DNA from 2 places in the Streptomyces sp. NPDC058045 genome. Region 2 is predicted to be linked to the other one. Evidence: predicted binding sites of a transcription regulator. Region 2 holds the regulator's gene; the other holds the start of a gene.
What was found. The regulator HrcA, encoded in region 2, represses chaperone genes, less so after heat shock. The targets are predictions, from matches to a motif close to TTNGCACTCNGNNNNNCNGAGTGCNAA.

Region 1: a site for HrcA is predicted at 9,085-9,111, ahead of groL (chaperonin GroEL). Genes of this name have one in related genera too.

Annotation. Positions count from the first base shown of each region.
Region 1 is NZ_JBHVRR010000044.1:5,317-16,027, forward strand. It holds gene ACFVST_RS22930 (NAD-dependent succinate-semialdehyde dehydrogenase) at 1-906, shown strand, start outside; gene ACFVST_RS22935 (hypothetical protein) at 1,104-1,313, shown strand; gene ACFVST_RS22940 (hypothetical protein) at 1,409-2,092, shown strand; gene ACFVST_RS22945 (GNAT family N-acetyltransferase) at 2,213-3,304, shown strand; gene ACFVST_RS22950 (DUF4031 domain-containing protein) at 3,407-3,673, opposite strand; gene ACFVST_RS22955 (hypothetical protein) at 3,687-4,151, opposite strand; gene ACFVST_RS22960 (MurR/RpiR family transcriptional regulator) at 4,295-5,251, shown strand; gene murQ (N-acetylmuramic acid 6-phosphate etherase) at 5,316-6,335, shown strand; gene ACFVST_RS22970 (winged helix-turn-helix domain-containing protein) at 6,361-6,675, opposite strand; gene ACFVST_RS22975 (hypothetical protein) at 6,672-7,097, opposite strand; gene groL (chaperonin GroEL) at 7,270-8,895, opposite strand; gene ACFVST_RS22985 (cold-shock protein) at 9,293-9,496, opposite strand; gene ACFVST_RS22990 (ubiquitin-like small modifier protein 1) at 9,925-10,203, opposite strand; gene thrC (threonine synthase) at 10,293-10,711, opposite strand, start outside.
Region 2 is NZ_JBHVRR010000002.1:165,156-175,866, forward strand. It holds gene ACFVST_RS02400 (nitronate monooxygenase) at 1-273, opposite strand, end outside; gene dnaJ (molecular chaperone DnaJ) at 352-1,485, opposite strand; gene hrcA (heat-inducible transcriptional repressor HrcA) at 1,486-2,502, opposite strand; gene ACFVST_RS02415 (MBL fold metallo-hydrolase) at 2,933-3,727, shown strand; gene ACFVST_RS02420 (DUF3097 domain-containing protein) at 3,763-4,563, shown strand; gene hemW (radical SAM family heme chaperone HemW) at 4,834-6,075, opposite strand; gene ACFVST_RS02430 (AMP-dependent synthetase/ligase) at 6,143-8,035, opposite strand; gene lepA (translation elongation factor 4) at 8,355-10,223, opposite strand; gene rpsT (30S ribosomal protein S20) at 10,543-10,711, shown strand, end outside.

The DNA.
Region 1 (10,711 bases), on a different contig from region 2:
CTCAAGCACGCTTCCATCTGCCCCCGTTCGGCCCTCGCCATCGAGCGGATCCTCCACGAGGCCGGGGTGCCCGAGGACGCTTACGTGAACATCTTCGCGTCCAGCAGGCAGGTCCCGTCGATGCTCGCGGACGACCGCGTCAAGGGGGTCTCGCTCACCGGCAGCGAGGCGGCCGGCATCTCCGTCGCCGCGGAAGCGGGCCGCAACCTCAAGCGCGCCGTCCTCGAACTCGGCGGCTCCGACCCGCTGATCGTGCTGGACACCGACGACATGGAAGCGACCGTCAAGGCCACCGCCACAGCCCGGATGCGCAACTGCGGCCAGTCCTGCAACGCGCCGAAGCGGATGATCGTGCTGGCCGAAATCTACGACGAGTTCGTCGACGGCATCACCAAGCGCGTCGCGGACTTCTACCAGCCCGGCGACCCGACGGACCCGGCGACCAAGCTGCCCCCGCTCGCCTCCCTGTCCGCCGCCGACGAGGTGGCCGCCCAGATCCGGACCGCCGTCGACCAGGGCGCGACCCTGCGCACCGGCGGCAAGCGCATCGGCCCCGGCGCCTACCTGGAGGCCACCGTCCTCACCGATGTGACGCCCGGGATGAACGCCTACCACGAGGAGATCTTCGGCCCGGTGGTGCTGGTGTTCCGCGCCGAGACCGAGGAGGAGGCGATCGCCATCGCCAACGACTCCCCGTTCGGCCTGGGCTCCGCCGTCTTCGGCACCGACCCCGAGCGCAACCGCCGGGTCGCCGACCAGATCGACGCGGGCATGGTCTACCTGAACAAGGCCGGCGGCTCCACGGCGGACCTGCCCTTCGGCGGCATCAAGCGCTCCGGCCTCGGCCGCGAACTCGGCGCCCTCGGCATCGAGGAGTTCATGAACAAGAAGTCGATCCGGCTGTAGGCGGGAATCCGGCTGGGAGTCCGACGGCAGGTCCTCCCGTGACCGCACCCGGCTGGGATCCGGCCGGGTGCGGCGGCCGTTCGTCAGCCGGGCGGGTCCGCACCAGGCGACGCAGCGCATCCACTACCGGGCGATATGCGGGTTTCCTACATCTCTGGCCCGATGTGGTTGTTCTACCCGCGTTCCATCCTGGAGGTATGAACGCTTCGCCTCCTCCCCCGGCCACCGGTCCCTTCGCGGACCGGTCCGGCCCCGGGCGGGTGCGCGGCGCGACGGCGGCCACCCGCAGCGAGCACCGCCACACCGCCGGCGACGTACTGCGCGCACTGCGCGTCTACGCCGCCGCGGCCTTCGGCGTGGCGATCCTCGGCGAGTACGGCGAGCAGGCCGGCGCCCGTCACGCCTGACCCACCCGGCACACGGCTTACCTCACATCCGGCTCCCCGTCAGCGGGTTGCCCGGATTGTCGCCCTCCGCTTCCGGCGAGTTGATAATGGTCGGCATGGTTGACCGTTCCACCACTTCCCCCCAACCCGAACCCCACCCCGCCACCGAGGAGTTGCACCGCCGCTGGTGCGAGACCCTGATCCGGGCCCGGAGCGGTGCGACCGCCCCGCCACCCGGCCCGTACGCGGACCGGCTGCTGGCCCGGTGGGCGGAGCCGCAGCGGCACTACCACTCGACGGACCATCTGCTGAATGTGCTCGACCAGGTCGACAGCCTGGCCGCGCACGCCGAGCAGCCGGATCTGGTGCGGCTGGCCGCCTGGTTCCACGACGCGGTGTACCGCCCGAACCGCTCCGAGAACGAGGAGCGCAGCGCGGCCCTGGCCGAGCGGGCACTGCGGGAGGCGGGGCTCGGCGCCAGCGGGGTGCGGGAGGTGGTCCGCCTGGTGCAGCTCACCACGACCCATGATCCGCGCGGCGGCGACACCAACGGCGAGGTGCTGTGCGACGCCGACCTGTCGGTACTGGGCGGGGAACCGGCCCAGTACGCGGCGTATGTGGCGGCGGTGCGCGCGGAGTACTCCTTCGTACCGGACGCGGACTTCCGTACCGGGCGGGCCGCGGTGCTGCGCCAACTCCTCGATATGCCCGCGCTGTTCCGCACCCCCGGCGGGGCGGGCCGATGGGAGTCGCCGGCCCGCCGCAATATGCGCGCCGAACTGGCCGTCCTCACCCCCTGATCGGCACACCGCCACCGCCAACGGCCTTACCGGCGGCCCCTGTTCACCTCCCGTCGCGCTGTCCGTTCCGCCCGGTAATCACCGCGCGGGACGGCTGCCCCCCGGGCTAGGCTCGGGCCCATGTGTGCAATGGGTGGGGACCAGGTGGAGGAGGCCATGGCGGGCGCCGTGAGCGCGCTGCGGCCGGCGGTGGGGCGGGACTGGAGGGTGCGCGCGAGCGGCCTGGAGTGGGACTGCCTGCACACCGCGGCGCATCTGGCCGGCGGCCTCGCCCGATACGCGGGCCAGCTCGCCGCCCGCCGCACCGACCGCTATGTACCGTTCGAGGTGTCCTTCCGGGAGGACTCCGGCCCGGCGGACGTGCTGGACGTACTGGACACGATGGGCAGGCTGTTCGCCCTGACGCTGCGGGCCACCCCGCGGGGGACGCGCGCCGCGCACCCGTACCCCGCGGGCGGCTCGGACCCCGCGGGCTTCGCCGCGATGGGCGTCACCGAGATCGTGCTGCACACCCATGACCTCGCCACCGGCCTCGGCGTCCCGTACGAGCCGCCGGCCGCGCTCTGCGAGGCGGCCCTCACCCACCTCTTCCCCGAGGCCCGGCCCGGCCATCCGCCCTGGCCGACACTGCTCTGGGCGACGGGCCGCGGCGAGCTCCCGGACCGCCCGCGCACCGGGCACTGGCGGTGGCGCAACCCCCTGGTGATCCCCGGCGAGCGCATCGAGTTGCGGGAACTGACGGTCGCCGCGGCCACCGATCTCCACCTCGGCGGCGACGGCGGCTTCGACTGGGTGGCCGACGGCCCCTTCGAGGGCACCCGCGGCGCCAGCGGAATGCTGCGCCGCAAATACGAGGACGGGACGCTGCGCCCGGGCTGGGAGGTGTACGCCATCGTGCGCCGGGAGGACGGCCGGGCCCTGGGCGGCATCGGCTTCCACGGCGCCCCGGACGAGCAGGGCCGCGCGGAGGTCGGCTACGACCTGGCCCCCTCCGCCCGCAATCAGGGTTACGCCACGGAGGCCCTGAGCACCCTGGGCGCCTGGGCGTTCACCCAGCCCGGCCTGCGCATACTGCACGCGGTGATCGACCCGGCGAACACGGCCTCCCAGCAGGTGGTCACCCGAGCCGGTTTCCTCCCCCTCACGGACGGCCCCCACCCCACCCCCACCGAGGACGGCACCCCGATGCTGGTCTACGGCTTCATGGGCTGAGGGCACCGGGCACAACAGCCCCGTGCGTGGGGAGAGTTGGCCTGCGGCTGCCCCAACCACCCGGCGCTGTCCGCCCGTTCCCGGTCCGGCGGTCCAACTGCCTCAGACGGGGCGGCCCTTGGGGCGGCGCAGTCCCGCCTCCGTGAGCAGCCGGACCACCTCCCGGCTGCTGACCTCGACCGCCCCGGCCCGTACCGCGTCCGCGTACCGGTGCGAGGGCAGGTCGTAGTGGTCCCGTTCGAAAGCGCGGCCGGGTACGCCGAGGGCGGCGGCGAAGGTGTGCAGCTCGGCGAAGGAGGCGTCGCTGACCAGGTGCGACCAGAGGCGGCCGTGGCCCGGCCAGGTCGGCGGGTCGATATAGAGCGTCATCGGCGGCGGGCGCTCAGGGGGCGGCGGGGCCGTGCCCCGGCACTCGGGCGAGACCGCCGACCGCGGCCACCTTCACCCCCGCCTTGGCGCACACCCAGTGCGGGTCGGGGCCCAACTCGGGCTCCACGTCGAGCGCATGGGGGTCGCCGGAGCCGCAGACCGGGCAGAGCGGCCAGCGCCCGTACCGCTCCAGCAGCGCGTCCTGGACATCCTGGGCGACGAGCCCCGCCACATAGGGGGCGCCTTCCGGCCACTGCTCCACCCACCAGCGCCGCTGGGTCACCGAGTCCTCCACCATCGACACCACGTCCGCCTCGGCGACGGCACCGGCGACGAGATCGGCGATCACCAGGGCCCGCGCCGCGTGCAGCACCCGCTCCAGCGCGGGCGTCGCGGCGGAGCCGGAGGAGCCGGCGGGGGCGGTCCGGTCAGCGGGGCCGGTCCGGTCAGCGGGGTCGGTGGGGTCGGTGGGAGCCATGTCCTCCATTGTGCGCCACCCGCCGCGCGTTCCGCCGGGCCACCCTCCACCCCCACCAGAGGTCCCGACCACTTGGTGGCCGACCGTAACGAGAGCCGGAGCACCCCTTGACCGCGAATCCGCGCGAAAATATCTTTCATCATGTGACCCATGACGTGAAGGAAATTTTCGCAGGCAGCCCGGCGTCCGGGGCCTCCTCCCGGGCCTGGGAGGGTCCGCCGTCCGCGGCGCTCGCCGCCAAGGTGCGCACCCTGGGCCCGTCGATGACGCGGTCCATGCAGCGCGTCGCCGAGGCCGTCGCGGGTGATCCGGCGGGCTGCGCGGCCCTCACCGTCACCGGTCTCGCCGAGCTGACCGGCACCAGCGAGGCCACCGTGGTGCGCACCGCCCGCCTCCTCGGCTATCCCGGATACCGGGATCTGCGTCTCGCGCTGGCCGGTCTCGCCGCCCAGCAGCAGTCCGGCCGCGCCCCCGCCGTCACCGCGGACATAGCGGTGGACGACCCGATCGCCGATGTGGTGGCCAAGCTCGCCTACGACGAGCAGCAGACCCTCGCCGACACGGCCGCCGCCCTGGACACGGTGCAGCTCGGCGCCGCCGTCGCCAGTCTCGCCGCGGCCCGCCGTACCGACATCTACGGCATCGGCGCCTCCTCCCTGGTCGGGCAGGACCTGGCGCAGAAGCTGCTGCGGATCGGCCTGATCGCGCACGCGCACGGCGACCCGCATCTGGCGGTGACCAACGCGGTGCAGTTGCGCACCAAGGACGTGGCGATCGCCATCACCCACTCCGGGTCCACCGTCGATGTGATCGAGCCGCTGCGGGTGGCCTTCGAGCGGGGCGCCACCACCATCGCCATCACCGGCCGCCCGGACGGCCCGGTCAGTCAGTACGCGGACCATGTGCTGACCACCTCCACCGCCCGCGAGAGCGAGCTGCGCCCCGCCGCGATGTCCTCCCGCACCAGCCAACTCCTCGTCGTGGACTGCCTGTTCGTCGGCGTGGCACAGCGCACCTACGAGACGGCCGCCCCCGCGCTCTCCGCCACCTACGAGGCCCTGGCGCACCGGCACGCCCCCCGCACTCCCGGCGTCCGCTGACCCGGGCCCCTCCCCCCACACCCCCGCCGAACCCCACGGTATGCACCGGAAAGAGCCACACCAGATGACCTCCACCACCGACGCCTCCGGGCACTCCGGAAACCCCGGTACCCCCGACGCCGCCGGAACCTCCGGACCCGCCGACACTTCCGGTCACCCCGGGGACGGCGGCGAGTACCGCGAGCTGCGAGCCGAGCTGGAGACCCTCACCACCGAGGCGTTCCGCCCCGAACTGGCCGAGATCGACCGGCTGTCCACCGCCGAGATCGCCCGCATCATGAACGGCGAGGACGCCACCGTGCCCGCCGCCGTGGCCGAACAACTGCCCCGGATCGCCGCCGCCATCGACGGCACCGCGGAACGGATGGCCCGCGGCGGCCGCCTGATCTACGCGGGCGCCGGCACCGCGGGCCGCCTCGGCGTCCTCGACGCCAGCGAGTGCCCGCCCACCTTCAACACCGACCCGGCCGAGGTGGTCGGCCTGATCGCGGGCGGCCCCGGCGCGATGGTCACCTCGGTCGAGGGCGCCGAGGACTCCAGGGACCTGGCCGCGGCCGACCTGGACGCGCTACGGCTCACCGAACGGGACGTGGTCGTCGGCATCTCCGCCTCCGGCCGCACCCCGTACGCGATCGGCGCGGTGCAGCACGCCCGGGGGCTCGGCGCGCTCACCGTCGGCCTGTCCTGCAACGCGGACAGCGCGCTGGCCGCCGCCGCGGAACACGGCATCGAGGTCGTCGTCGGCCCCGAACTCCTCACCGGCTCCACCCGGTTGAAGGCGGGCACCGCGCAGAAGCTGGTGCTGAACATGCTGTCCACCATCACCATGATCCGCCTCGGCAAGACCTACGGAAACCTGATGGTGGACGTCCGCGCCTCCAACGAGAAGCTGCGCGCCCGCTCCCGCCGCATCGTCGCCCTCGCCACCAGCGCCTCCGACGAGACCATCGAGACGGCACTCACCGCGGCCGACGGCGAGGTCAAAACCGCCATCCTGATGATCCTCGCCGACGTGGACGCCCCCACCGCGACCACCCTCCTCACCGGCACGGGGGGCCACCTCCGCCGGGCCCTCGACGGGTAGTCGCGGCCCCACCGGCGGCGGGACGTCAGGTGGGAGCGGGGTTTCCGGTGCGTTCGATCACCGCTCGCAGGGCCTCGACATGCGCGGTGAACGCCTCGCGGCCCTGGGGGGTGAGCGAGAGCCAGGTCCGCGGGCGCTTGCCGACGTACCCCTTGGTGACCTTGACGTAGCCGGCCTTCTCCAGCGTGGCGGCCTGTTTGGACAGCACCGAGTCGCTCACCTCGACGGCGTCGCGGACGTAGCCGAACTCCGCCTTCTCGGCTGCCGCCAGCGTCGCCACGATGGAGAACCGGACCGGGGAGTGGATCACCTCGTCCAGCGCGTGCCGGGGATGGTTCATGCCCGCACCCGCCTGGCCGTGACCCAGGCCGCCCCGAATCCGGGCAGCGCCACCAGGACCGCGCCCGGCAGCCACCAGACCAGCTCGCCGCGGAAGAACGCGACACCGAAGCCGAGCACGATCCCGTACAGCACGGCCCAGACGCCGATCATCACGCCGTGCGTCGCGGCCATCCCGCGGTGCGCGACCGGCTGCCGTGCCGCGTACACGCTCAGCACCAGGATCGCCGACATCCAGAGGCCCATGCTGAGCCCGACGCCCAGCGGCCCTCTCAGCAGCCCGAGGGTCAGCACCATGGCGAACGAGACCGTCCCGTACGCCAGTTGATAGCGGACCACCCAGTGCGAGCGCCGGTCCACCGATGTCTTGAGCTGTTGCGCCTGCGCGAGCGCGGCGGCCGGATCCATCTCGTTCATCGCCATACCCACACCATGGCAAGTACTTTCCGAGTTGGCAAGTACTTTCTTCAAAAGGGCCGGCCTCTTGGTGCCCCGGGCGGCAGCCGGAAACGCCCGAGGGCGGCACCCCTCCGTGAGGAAGGGGTGCCGCCCTCGGTTGCGCTCTGCGCGGGACCGGCCGATCCGTCGGGACGGATCAGAAGTCCATGTCACCGCCCGGCATACCGCCCGGGGCGCCCGCGGGGGCGGCCTTCTCCGGCTTGTCGGCGATGACGGCCTCGGTGGTGAGGAACAGCGCGGCGATGGAGGCGGCGTTCTGCAGCGCGGAACGGGTCACCTTCGCCGGGTCGATGATGCCCTCGGCCACCAGGTCCACGTACTCGCCGGTCGCGGCGTTGAGGCCGTGACCCGGGGTGAGGTTGCGGACCTTCTCCACCACGACGCCGCCCTCAAGGCCGGCGTTCACGGCGATCTGCTTCAGCGGGGCCTCCAGGGCGAGCTTCACGGCCTGCGCGCCGGTCGCCTCGTCACCCTCAAGCTCCAGCTTCTCGAAGACCGCGGAGGCCTGGAGCAGGGCCACGCCACCACCGGCGACGATGCCCTCCTCGACGGCCGCCTTGGCGTTGCGCACGGCGTCCTCGATGCGGTGCTTGCGCTCCTTGAGCTCCACCTCGGTGGCCGCACCGGCCTTGATGACGGCCACGCCGCCGGCCAGCTTCGCCAGGCGCTCCTGGAGCTTCTCGCGGTCGTAGTCCGAGTCCGAGTTCTCGATCTCGGCGCGGATCTGGTTGACGCGACCCTGGACCTGGTCGGCGGAGCCGGAGCCGTCCACGATGGTGGTCTCGTCCTTGGTGATGACGACCTTGCGGGCGCGGCCCAGCAGCTCCAGACCGGCGTTCTCCAGCTTGAGGCCGACCTCCTCGGAGATGACCTCGCCGCCGGTGAGGATGGCGATGTCGCCGAGCATGGCCTTGCGGCGGTCACCGAAGCCCGGGGCCTTGACGGCGACGGACTTGAAGGTGCCGCGGATCTTGTTGACGACCAGGGTCGACAGGGCCTCGCCCTCGACGTCCTCGGCGATGATCAGCAGCGGCTTACCCGACTGCATGACCTTCTCCAGCAGCGGCAGCAGGTCCTTGACGTTGCCGATCTTGGAGTTGGCGATCAGGATGTACGGGTCGTCGAGCGACGCCTCCATACGCTCCATGTCGGTGGCGAAGTACGCCGAGATGTAGCCCTTGTCGAAGCGCATACCCTCGGTGAGCTCCAGCTCCAGACCGAAGGTCTGGGACTCCTCGACGGTGATGACGCCTTCCTTGCCGACCTTGTCCATGGCCTCGGCGATCAGCTCGCCGATCTGGACGTCGGCGGCGGAGATGGAGGCGGTGGAAGCGATCTGCTCCTTGGTCTCCACGTCCTTGGCCTGCTCAAGCAGGGCGGCGGAGACGGACTCGACGGCCTTCTCGATGCCGCGCTTGAGGGCCATCGGGTTGGCACCCGCGGCGACGTTGCGCAGGCCCTCCTTGACGAGCGCCTGGGCGAGAACGGTGGCGGTGGTCGTACCGTCGCCGGCGACGTCGTCCGTCTTCTTGGCGACCTCCTTGACCAGCTCGGCGCCGATCTTCTCGTACGGGTCCTCCAGCTCGATCTCCTTGGCGATCGAGACGCCGTCGTTGGTGATCGTGGGGGCGCCCCACTTCTTCTCAAGGACGACGTTGCGGCCCTTGGGGCCCAGGGTCACCTTGACGGCGTCGGCGAGCTGGTTCATGCCGCGCTCAAGGCCGCGCCGTGCCTCCTCGTCGAACGCGATGATCTTGGCCATGTGAAGTGGTCCTCCCGGGACAGGTCCCCCCGTGCCCTGCCACGAGCATGGGGGCGATTGCTCCGGACCGCGCTGGCGCCCGCGACGGACGGCCTGCCTGCCTGCGTGGTTCCTTGCCCCACCCGGCCGACGGGCCTCACCGACCCGGTCCTTCTGTCACTCTCACCTTCAGAGTGCTAACGCCAATGATTAGCACTCGGCACCAGAGAGTGCAAGGAGACTTCGCGCAGCGAAGCCGTTGAGGGGCGGTGGCCGGGCGACGGGAGGGCGCAAGGAGACTTCGCGCAGCGAAGCCGTTGAGGGGTGGGCGCGGGGCCGTCCCCGGACACGTGAGAGGGTCCGCACCCCGGGCGGGGTGCGGACCCTCTGTGAAGATCGCTGTTCTTCAGTCGGCGCTTCAGCCGGCCACGCGGACCATGTCCGCCTGCGGTCCTTTCTGGCCCTGCGAGATCTCGAACTCGACCCGCTGGCCTTCCTCCAGGGTGCGGTAGCCGTCCATCTGAATCGCGCTGTAGTGGACGAATACATCCGCACCACCGTCGACCGCGATGAAGCCGTAGCCCTTCTCCGCGTTGAACCACTTGACGGTGCCCTGAGCCATGCCTAACTCCCCTATTACTGGCCCTTGCACAGGACCGCACTTCGCGGACCCGGGTCAGAACTCACCCCCCAGTGAATGGAGGTGTGCGCCGGAACGCCTCGACCGCGGCTGAATGTATCTGTCCAACTGCCGTCTGCAACAGGTCATCCGAACGAGAAATCTCGGAGCGCCAGAACGGAAGTATGAGGAGAATTCATGGAGTTCCGGGGCAAGTCGGGCCGGGCAAAGGCCGTGAAACGCCTAAAAGAACAGAGCAATTTGACTGCTTCTTACCGCAGTTCAGCCCGGCTCCGGCAGGCGTCCGTCGCGGCGGGCAAGGCGTGTTCCCCAACCTTACCGCGTTCAACCATGCAGAATTGCCCCCTCCGCTTGTAATAGAGCGGAGGGGGCAATTCGTGACCGCGGGGGACCATCCGGCCCCTGACAGATCAGCAGCCGCCGGCCACGGCCGGGATGATCGAGACGCCCGCGCCGTCCGGCGTCACCGTCTCCAGCCCCTGCTCGAAACGGACGTCGTCGTCATTCACATACACATTGACGAAACGGCGCAACTTGCCCTGGTCGTCCAGGACTCGGGCCGCGATCCCGGTGTGGTTCTTCTCCAGATCGGCGATCACCTCACTCAGCGTCGCCCCCTCCGCGACCACCTCGGACTGTCCGCCGGTGTAGGTACGAAGAATCGTGGGAATACGGACCTTCACGCTCATACATCTCACCTCAGAAATCTCGTGGGGGTGCCCCTTGATGGCTGCCCGTCAGGGCACCGTTCCGGGGCGCGGGGATGAATCCGAACCCGTCAGCCGGCCAGTCCCGCGGCGCGGAACGCCTCCAGGTTCGGCCGAATCGTCGCCGTCGGCCCGGTGGTCGGCGCCACCGCGTCCAGGGTCTTCAGGCCGTCGCCGGTGTTCAGGACGACCGTGGTGAGCGCCGGGTCGATGGCGCCCGCCTCGATCAGCTTCCTGGTCACACCGACCGTCACCCCGCCCGCGGTCTCGGCGAAGATGCCCTCGGTGCGGGCCAGTAGCTTGATCGCGTCCACGACCTGCTCGTCGTCGACGTCCTCCACCGTGCCGCCGGTGCGGCGCGCGATGTCGAGGACGTAGGGGCCGTCGGCCGGGTTGCCGATGGCGAGGGACTTGGCGATGGTGTCCGGCTTCTGCGGGCGGACCACGTCGTGACCGGCCTTGAAGGCGGTGGACACCGGGGAGCAGCCCT
Region 2 (10,711 bases):
GTTGGCGTAGACCTCGACGGCGGCCGGGTCGCTGGAGAGGGGCTGCGGCAGGAAGAGGTTGACGCCGAAGGGACGGGAGGTGAGGCCCCGCAACTGTTTGATCTCGTGGTACATGCCGTCGGCCGTCTTGTACCCGGCGGCGAGGAAGCCGAGGCCACCGGCCTCGCAGACGGCGGCGGCGAGCGGGGGGTGGGACACACCGCCCGCCATGGGTGCCTGAACGATCGGGCGGGCGACCGGCAGGAAGGGAGGATCGGTCAGCGCGGGGGACATGCCCGCATGGTGCCATGTCCCCCGCGTCCGTCCGAAACCAGCCTTACGTCTGGCATATGCCAGAGGTAGTCACCTACGTCACCGGCCGTTGAAGGCGTCCTTCAACCGCGAGAACAGGCCCTGCTGCCCTGGCTGGAAATGACCGGTAGGCCGTTCCTCGCCGCGCAGCTTCGACAGCTCCCTGAGCACCCGCTCCTGCTCGGCGTCGAGCTTCGTCGGCGTCGTGACCTCGACATGGACGATCAGGTCACCGCGCCCGCCGCCCCGCAGATGCGTGACGCCGCGGCCGTGCATCGGGATCGACTGCCCGGACTGAGTGCCCGGCCGGATGTCGACCTCCTCCATCCCGTCCAGCGTCTCCAGCGACACCTTGGTGCCGAGCGCGCCCGCCGTCATCGGGATGGTGACCGTGCAGTGCAGATCGTCCCCGCGGCGCTGGAACACCGAGTGCGGCAGCTCGTGGATCTCCACATACAGATCGCCGGCCGGGCCGCCGCCGGGTCCGACCTCGCCCTCGCCGGCCAACTGGATCCGGGTGCCGTTGTCCACACCGGCGGGGATCTTCACGGTGAGGGTGCGGCGGGAACGGATCCGGCCGTCGCCCGCGCACTCCGGGCAGGGGGTGGGCACCACGGTGCCGAAACCCTGGCACTGCGGACACGGCCGCGAGGTCATGACCTGGCCCAGGAAGGAACGGGTGACCTGGGAGACCTCACCGCGGCCGCGGCACATGTCGCAGGTCTGCGCGGAGGTGCCCGGCGCGGCGCCCTCACCGCTACAGGTGCCGCACACCACCGCGGTGTCCACCTGGATGTCCTTGGTGGTGCCGAACGCGGCCTCGTTCAGCTCGACTTCGAGGCGGATCATCGCGTCCTGGCCGCGCCGGGTCCTGGACCGCGGCCCGCGCTGCGAGGCGGTGCCGAAGAACGCGTCCATGATGTCGGAGAAGTTCCCGAAGCCGCCGGCGCCGAAGCCGCCCGCACCGCCCCCGGCCTGCGACAGCGGATCCCCGCCCAGGTCGTAGACCTGCTTCTTCTGCGGATCCGACAGGACCTCGTAGGCGGCGTTGATCTCCTTGAACCGCTCCTGGGTCTTGGGATCCGGATTGACGTCCGGGTGCAGCTCGCGGGCGAGCCTCCGGAACGCCTTCTTGATCTCGTCCTGGGAAGCGTCGCGGCGCACGCCGAGTACGGCGTAGTAGTCCGTGGCCACCTACGACTCCGCCAGGATCTGTCCGACGTAACGTGCCACTGCGCGTACTGCTCCCATCGTTCCCGGGTAGTCCATGCGGGTCGGGCCGACCACGCCGAGCTTGGCTACTGCCTCGCCGCCCGAACCGTAGCCGACCGACACCACGGACGTTGCGTTGAGTCCCTCATGGGCGTTCTCGTGACCGATCCGTACGGTCATGCCCGAATCCGTCGACTCGCCGAGCAACTTGAGGAGCACGACCTGCTCCTCCAGCGCCTCCAGCACGGGACGGATGATGAGGGGAAAGTCATGTCCGAAACGGGTGAGATTGGCGGTACCGCCGATCATCAGCCGTTCCTCGGTCTCCTCGACCAGCGTCTCCAGCAGGACGGAGAGCACCGTGGAGACCGTACCGCGGTCCTCCGCCTCGAAGGCCTCCGGCAGATCCTGCACCAACTGCGGCACATCGGTGAAACGGCGGCCCGCCACCCGGCTGTTGAGCCGGGCCCGCAGATCCGCCAGCGGGCTCTCGCCGAACGGCGCCGGGCAGTCCACCACGCGCTGCTCGACCCGGCCGGTGTCGGTGATCAGCACCAGCATCACCCGCGCCGGAGCCAGCGACAGCAACTCCACATGACGCACCGTGGACCGCGTCAGCGACGGGTACTGCACCACCGCGACCTGCCGGGTCAACTGCGCCAGCAGCCGCACCGTACGGGCCACCACATCGTCCAGATCGACCGCGCCGTCCAGGAAGTTCTGGATCGCGCGCCGCTCCGGCGCCGTCATCGGCTTGACGCCGGCCAGCCGGTCCACGAAGAGCCGGTAGCCCTTGTCGGTGGGGATGCGGCCGGCGCTGGTGTGGGGCTGCGCGATGTACCCCTCGTCCTCCAGGACCGCCATGTCGTTGCGGACGGTGGCCGGGGAGACGCCTAGCCCGTGCCGCTCGGTCAGTGCCTTGGAACCGACCGGCTCCTCGGTGCCCACATAGTCCTGGACGATGGCACGCAGCACTTCGAGCCTGCGTTCACTGAGCACCGCGCACACCTCCCGGATCGACAGCCCCGCGGTCTTCCGCGGTCTGGTGCCAGACACCACCGGCCCCGCCTGACGCGAGCCCGGCACCGTCACTGGCACTCACCGCGGACGAGTGCCAGCCTTCCCCGGCCCAGTGTACGGCCGAGGGGTGCGCCCCCGGCAAGGGCGGGCGATCACACCCGTACAGGCGGACCGGGCCGGCGGGCCAGGGGGCGTCTCCCCGATCTTCGTGGATCAGGCCGCGGCTCCCCCAGCCTGGCGGCTGGGAGGTGCCCCCACGGTGCGTGCGCTCGGTGTGCCGGCCGGGCGCCCGTTTGCCCGGTGCGGCGAGTGGGGGCGCCTCCCAGCGGTAGCTGGGGGAGCGTGCATGGCGTCGCGGGGCAGCCGGGAGTTTGACGACAGGCCCCAGGGCGCGGGATAGCGTCGTCGTATGACACGCACGGCTCCCGCCCCCGACCCCGGTGCCTGGGAATGGCTCACCCCCCGGGTCGCCCGCCGCCGGCTGCCCCACTGGGACTGCACCGCGGGGCTGGTCGCCGGACGGGGCGCCGCCCTCCTCGTCGAGGCGGGCGCCACCCTCGCCGAGGGTGCCCGGCTGCGCGCCGAGGCCGAGGCGCTGCTCGCCACGGTGCCCGGCGCGGCCGGCCCGGACGGCCCCCGGGTGACCCAACTCGCGCTCACCCACCCGCACTTCGACCATGTACTGGGCGCGCCCGCCTTCCCCGGCGCCGAGGTGTACACCGCGGTCGGCGCGGACCGGCTGCTGACCGGCGCCACCGGCCTCGCCGAACTCGCCGCCGACGCGGTACGGCAGGGGGTGCCGGAGGCCGAGGCGACGGCCGCCGCCGAAGCCGCCGCCGCCACCGGGGAGGCCGGTGTCCATCGACATGCGGTGAGCGGTGAGTGGACGCTCGATCTGGGCGGCGGCCGCCAGGTGCTGCTGGCCAATGTCGGCCCCGGGCACACCGCCCACGACCTGGCCGTGCTGGTGCCCGCCGAGGACGGCGCCCCGGAGATCGTCTTCTGCGGCGACCTGGTGGAGGAGTCCGGGCCGCCGCAGGCGGGACCCGACGCGATCCCGGCCCGCTGGCCGGAGGCCCTGGACCGGCTGCTCGCCCTCGGCGGGCCCGACGCACGCTATGTACCGGGCCACGGGGCCGTGGTGGACGCCGGATTCGTCCGGCGCCAGCGTGATCAACTCGCCCTGCGTTTCGGCGTGTCGTAGCCCACGGACGGCCCACTCTTCCTATCGTCGGCCGAATGCGTGCGTACTCGCCGGACCTGACTCCGCCCTGGAAGAGACAGCAGCCCGCCCCCGAGGTACCGGCCGAGCCCGGCCTCGTGGTGGAGGAACCCGGCAGCGGCTTCTGCGGCGCCGTCATCGGCTGCGAGGCCGGGACCGTCACCCTGGAGGACCGCTTCGGCAAGCACCGCGTCTTCCCCCTGGCCCCCCGCGGCTTCCTGCTGGAGGGCCGCCCCGTCACCCTGGTACGCGCCACCGGCACCCCGGCACGCCCCACCCGCACCGCCTCCGGATCGGTGGCGGTGCCCGGCGCGCGGGCGCGGGTGGCGCGGGCGAGCCGGATCTATGTGGAGGGCCGGCATGACGCGGAACTGGTCGAGAAGGTGTGGGGCGACGACCTGCGCGTCGAGGGCGTGGTGGTCGAGTACCTGGAGGGCGTGGACGAACTCCCGGCGATCGTCGCCGAGTTCGCGCCGGGCCCCGACGCCCGCCTCGGTGTCCTGGTGGACCACCTGGTCGACGGCAGCAAGGAGTCCCGGATCGCGGCCGCCGTCACCAGTGAGCACGCCCTGGTCGTCGGGCACCCCTACATCGACGTGTGGGAGGCGGTGAAGCCCTCGTCGCTGGGCATCGGGGCGTGGCCGCGGGTGCCGCGCGGGCAGGACTGGAAGACCGGTGTCTGCCGGGCCCTCGGCTGGCCCGAGAACACCGGCGCCGCCTGGTCCCGCATCCTCTCCCACGTCCACTCCTACAAGGACCTGGAGCCGGAGCTGCTGGGCCGCGTGGAGGAGATCATCGACTTCGTGACGGCGCCCTAGGTGTATTGACCCGGAGGGCGGCCCCGCGGCTCCCCCAGCCTGGCGGCTGGGAGGTGCCCCCATGGTGCGTGCTCTCGGCCTGCCGGCCGAATGCCCTCGTACTGGACTTACTTGGGCATTTGACCGGTGCGGCGAGAGTGCGTGCCAGGCGTCGCGGGGCTGGGGCACCTCCCGGCCGGAGGCTGGGGGAGGGACTTTCCGGACACGGCCTAGGGACCCAACACGGGTCGGCCGTACGGGGGTTGGGGCTTTCGCGCGGCGGTACGGGGGTCAGTCCACCAGGTCCCGTACGACCGCGTCCGCCAGCAGCCGCCCGCGCAACGTCAGTACCGCACTGCCCTGTTCGTACGGGCCGGGGGCCAACAGGCCGTCGGACAGGGCGCGTTGGGACGCGGACAGGCCCGCCGGGCGCAGCAGGGAGAGGGGGCAGCCCTCGCGCAGGCGCAGTTCCAGCAGGACGCGTTCGACGCGGCGGTCCTCCGCGGAGAGGACCTCGCGCCCGGCGCCCGGGGAGCCGCCCGCCGCGAGCGCCGCCGCATAGGCGCCGGGGTGCTTCACGTTCCACCAGCGGACCCCGCCGACATGGCTGTGCGCGCCCGGCCCGGCGCCCCACCAGTCCGCGCCGCGCCAGTACAGCTCGTTGTGCCGGCAGCGGGCCGCCGAACCACCGTCTGCCACCGCCCAGTTGGACACCTCGTACCAGTCGTAGCCGGCCGCGGCCAGGACCTCGTCGGCGATCAGATAGCGGTCGGCGTGCACATCGTCGTCGGTCATGGGGATCTCACCGCGGCGGATCCGGCGGGCCAGACCGGTGCCGTCCTCGACGATCAGCGCATAGGCGGAGATGTGGTCGGGTCCGGCGCCGAGGGCGGCGTCCAGGGAGGCCCGCCAGTCCTCGTCGCTCTCTCCCGGGGTGCCGTAGATCAGGTCGAGGTTGACATGGTCGAAGCCGGCCGCACGCGCCTCCGCCACACATGCCTCGGGACGGCCAGGGGTGTGCCGGCGGTCCAGGACCTCCAGTACGTGCGGGCGGGCGCTCTGCATCCCGAAGGAGATCCGGTTGAAGCCGCCGGCCCGCAGCGTCGCAAGATAGGCCGGGTCGACGGATTCCGGATTGGCCTCGGTGGTGATCTCGGCGTCCTCGGCGAGCGGGAACTCGGCGCGGATCGCGTCCAGCATCCGCACCAGGTCCCCCGCGTCGAGCAGGGTGGGAGTGCCGCCGCCGACGAAGACGGTACGCACGGGACGCGGGTCGCCGCCGAGGACCTTGCGGGCGAGGCGGATCTCACCGGCGAGGGTGTCGGCGTAGTTGTCCCTGGAGGCGAGCACTCCGCCGGTGCCGCGCAGTTCGGTGGCGGTGTAGGTGTTGAAGTCGCAGTAGCCGCAGCGGGTGGCGCAGTACGGGACATGCAGATAGAAGCCGAGGGGGCGCTCCGCGGCACCGGCCAGTGCCTGCGGGGGCAGCGCCCCGTCGTCGGGCACGGGCTCACCGTCGGGAAGTGCGGAAGGCATACCTCCCATTGTCCCGTACGGGGGCCGGTGCCCGACGCGGCCGGGCGGTCGGACGGGGGCGCGGTGCTCAGGCCTCGCGGGTGCCCGAGTACATCTCGTCGATGAGGTCCTTGAAGGAGCGCTCGACGGCGGGGCGCTTCACCTTGAGGCTGGGGGTGATCTCGCCCTTCTCGATGGCCAGGTCCCGCGGCAGGATCCGGAACTTCTTCACCGTCTGCCAGCGTTGAAGGCCCTCGTTGAGCTGCTGCACATAGCCGTCGATCAGCTCCACGGTGGCGGGCGCGGCGACGACCTCCGCATAGCCGCGGTCCTCCAGGCCGTTCTCCGCGGCCCACGCCATGATCGCGGGCTCGTCCAGGGCGATCAGCGCGGTGCAGAAGTTCCGGTCGGCGCCGTGCACCAGGATGTTGGAGACATAGGGGCAGACCGCCTTGAACTGGCCCTCGACCTCGGCGGGCGCGATGTACTTGCCGCCGGACGTCTTGATGAGGTCCTTCTTGCGGTCGGTGATGCGGAGGTAGCCGTCGGGGGACAGCTCGCCGATGTCCCCGGTGTGGAACCAGCCGTCGGGCTCCAGGACTTCGGCGGTCTTCTCCGGCAGCCCGTGGTAGCCGTGCATGATGCCGGGGCCGCGCAGCAGGATCTCCCCGTCGTCGGCGATACGCACCTCGGTGCCGGGCAGCGGCTTGCCGACGGTGCCGGTGCGGTAGGCCTCTCCCGGGTTGACGAAGGAGGCGGCGGAGGACTCGGTGAGACCGTAGCCCTCCAGGACGTGCACTCCGGCGCCGGCGAAGAAGTAGCCGATCTCCGGGGCGAGGGCGGCGGAACCGGAGATGCAGGCCCGCAGCCGCCCGCCGAAGGCCTCCCGCAGCTTGCCGTAGACCAGCTTGTCCGCGAGCTTGTGCTTGGCGGCGAGGGAGGCGGGGACGGTGGCCCGGCCGGTACGGCGGAAGTTGTCCTGGGTGGTCCTGGCGTACTCGCGGGCGACCCCGGCGGCCCACTGGAAGATCTTGAACTTGGCGGCACCGCCGGCTCGCGCCTTGGCGGCGACGCCGTTGTACACCTTCTCGAAGATGCGCGGCACGGCCGCCATATACGTCGGCCGCACCACCGGCAGGTTCTCGATGATCTTGTCGACCCGGCCGTCGACCGCGGTGACATGGCCCATCTCGATCTGACCGCCGATGAGGACCTTGGCGAAGACATGCGCCAGCGGCAGCCACAGATACGCCACGTCCTCGCCGGACAGCAGGCCCGTGGCATGGATGGCCTTCGCCATGTACGACCAGTTGTCGTGCAGGAGGCGGACGCCCTTGGGGCGGCCGGTGGTGCCCGAGGTGTAGATCAGGGTGGCCAACTGGTCGGCGGTGATGGCCGACACCCGCTCCTTGATCAGATCGGGGTGCTTCTCCAGATACGCCGCGCCGCGCGCCTCCAGCTCGGCGAGGCCCAGTACCCAGTCCTCCGGCTCGCCCGCGGGCGCCGGCCCGATGGACTGCGGGTCGATCACCACGACATGCGCCAGCTCCGGCAGTTCATGGCGCCGCTCGCGCACCTTGGTGAGCTGGGCCGCGTCCTCCGCGATCAGCACCCTGCTGCCCGAGTCGGACAGCATGAACGCCGACTCGTCGGTGTTGGTCTGCGGATAGACGGTGGTGGTGGCGGCACCGGCGCACAGGATGCCGAGGTCCGCGAGGATCCACTCGACCCGCGTCGAGGAGGCGAGCGCGACCCGCTCCTCCGGGTGCACGCCCAGCGCGATGAGACCGGCGGCGATGGCGAAGACCCGCTCGGCGGACTCGCTCCAGGTGAGCGAGCGCCAGTCGTCCGGGCCGACGCCCGAGGCCGGTGGCACCGGGTGGCGGTAGGCCTCCTTGTCCGGGGTGGCCGCCACGCGGTCCAGGAAGAGGCACGCCACGGACGGCGGCCGGTTCTCGATCAGGGTCTGTGTGTCGCTCACTACATCCTCCGGGCCCGCGACAGTGCGTGCGTCGTCAGTACGCGCGTCGGCGGTGCGACTGACTCTGTGCGGCTGCTGGTTCGGCTGGGTGCGGTGTGGGCCTCCGGTGCGGGCGCCGGCTGTTTAACCCACGAGTAACTAGCAGGGATCAGAGTAGAGCGCCGCCGCCCGGCACGTAAGTACTCCCGGGCGCCGCCTTCTCTGTGAGCAGGACGCTACCCGGATCCGCCGCCGGCCGGGACGGCCTGTGGATAACCCGCGGGCCCGCGGCGCGAGAAGCGCGCCACGGGCCCGACATAGCGGGGCGAACGGCCCCGGATCACTTCTTCGCCTTGGCCTGACCGCTGTCGTCGCTGGAGAGCACCGCGATGAAGGCCTCCTGGGGAACCTCCACCGAACCCACCATCTTCATCCGCTTCTTGCCCTCCTTCTGCTTCTCCAGCAGCTTCCGCTTCCGGGAGATGTCACCGCCGTAGCACTTGGCGAGGACGTCCTTGCGGATGGCGCGGATGGTCTCGCGGGCGATCACCCGGGAACCGATCGCCGCCTGCACCGGCACCTCGAAGCTCTGCCGCGGGATCAGCTCCCTGAGCTTCGCCACCAGCCGCACCCCGTACTGGTACGCCTGGTCCTTGTGCGTGATCACGGAGAAGGCGTCGACCTTGTCGCCGTGCAGCAGGATGTCGACCTTGACCAGGCTGCTGCTCTGCTCGCCGGTGGGCTCGTAGTCGAGGGAGGCGTAGCCGCGGGTCTTTGACTTGAGCTGGTCGAAGAAGTCGAAGACGATCTCCGCGAGGGGCAGGGTGTAGCGGATCTCGACCCGGTCCTCGGACAGGTAGTCCATCCCGAGGAGCGCGCCGCGACGGGACTGGCACAGCTCCATGATCGCGCCGATGAACTCACTGGGCGCGAGGATCGTCGCCTTCACCACCGGCTCGAAGACCTGGTCCAGCTTGCCCTCGGGGAACTCGCTCGGATTGGTGACGATGTGCTCCACACCGTCCTCCATCAGCACCCGGTAGACCACGTTCGGTGCCGTGGCGATCAGGTCCAGGCCGAACTCGCGCTCCAGCCGCTCCCGCACCACGTCCAGGTGCAGCAGCCCCAGGAAGCCGACCCGGAAGCCGAAGCCGAGCGCGGCCGACGTCTCCGGCTCGTACACCAGCGCCGCGTCGTTGAGCTGGAGCTTGTCCAGCGCCTCGCGCAGCTCCGGGTAGTCGGAACCGTCCAGCGGATAGAGGCCCGAGAACACCATGGGCTTGGGATCCTTGTAGCCGCCGAGGGGAGTCTCGGCGCCCTTGTGCATGGCGGTGATGGTGTCACCGACCTTGGACTGCCGGACGTCCTTGACCCCGGTGATCAGATACCCCACCTCGCCGACGCCGAGGCCGTCGGCCGGCAGCATCTCCGGGGAGTTGGTGCCGATCTCCAGCAGCTCGTGGGTGGCGCCGGTGGACATCATCCGGATCCGCTCACGCCTGCCGAGCTGCCCGTCCACCACTCGGACATAGGTGACCACACCGCGGTACGAGTCATAGACCGAGTCGAAGATCATCGCGCGGGCGGGGGCGTCCGCCACCCCGACCGGCGGCGGAATCTCGGCCACCGCCTTGTCGAGCAACGCCTCGACGCCCATACCGGTCTTAGCCGACACCCTCAGCACGTCATCCGGCTCGCAGCCAACCAGGTTCGCCAACTCCTCGGCGAACTTCTCCGGTTGGGCGGCCGGCAGGTCGATCTTGTTGAGCACCGGGATGATGGTGAGGTCGTTCTCCATCGCCAGATAGAGGTTGGCGAGGGTCTGCGCCTCGATCCCCTGCGCCGCGTCGACCAGCAGGATGGTGCCCTCGCAGGCGGCGAGGGACCGGGACACCTCATAGGTGAAGTCGACGTGGCCCGGGGTGTCGATCATGTTCAGGATGTGCGTGTCGCTCCGCGGCCCCGCGGTCGGGGCCCAGGGCAGCCGCACCGCCTGGGACTTGATCGTGATGCCGCGCTCACGCTCGATGTCCATACGGTCGAGGTACTGGGCACGCATCTGCCGCTGCTCCACGACACCGGTGAGCTGGAGCATCCGGTCGGCGAGCGTGGACTTGCCATGGTCGATGTGCGCGATGATGCAGAAATTGCGGATCAGAGCCGGGTCGGTACGGCTCGGCTCGGGCACATTCTTGGGGATCGCGGGCACGCAGGGTCCTGTCTCTTGAGGCTTCTCACGCCTCGGTCGGCCTCGGGCGGGTCTCGTTCCGTCGGGTACGGCGGGGGCCGCCGTTCGGTACGGCGGGGTCGGTGCACCGGCGTTCTTCGCGTTCACCGCGTCCGTGGCGTCCGTATCCGGCCTCCATGGTCCCATGCGCCGGGCACTGCGACCGGTTTGGGAGGGTCATCGGGCGGCTGGTAGCCTGGGCCGCTGTGTCCCGACCCTCCCCCGCCAGGTCCTCCCGGCAGGTCAAGGCCGGGACACCGGCAAAACCATCATCAGTACCTGAACCTGAGAAGGCTCTTTCGTGGCGAACATCAAGTCCCAGATCAAGCGGATCAAGACCAATGAGAAGGCCCGGCAGCGCAACAAGGCCGTCAAGTCCTCTCTGAAGACCGCGATCCGCCGCACCCGTGAGGCAGTGGCCGCGGGTGACGCCGAGAAGGCCAATGTGCTGGCCCGCGAAGCCTCGCGGA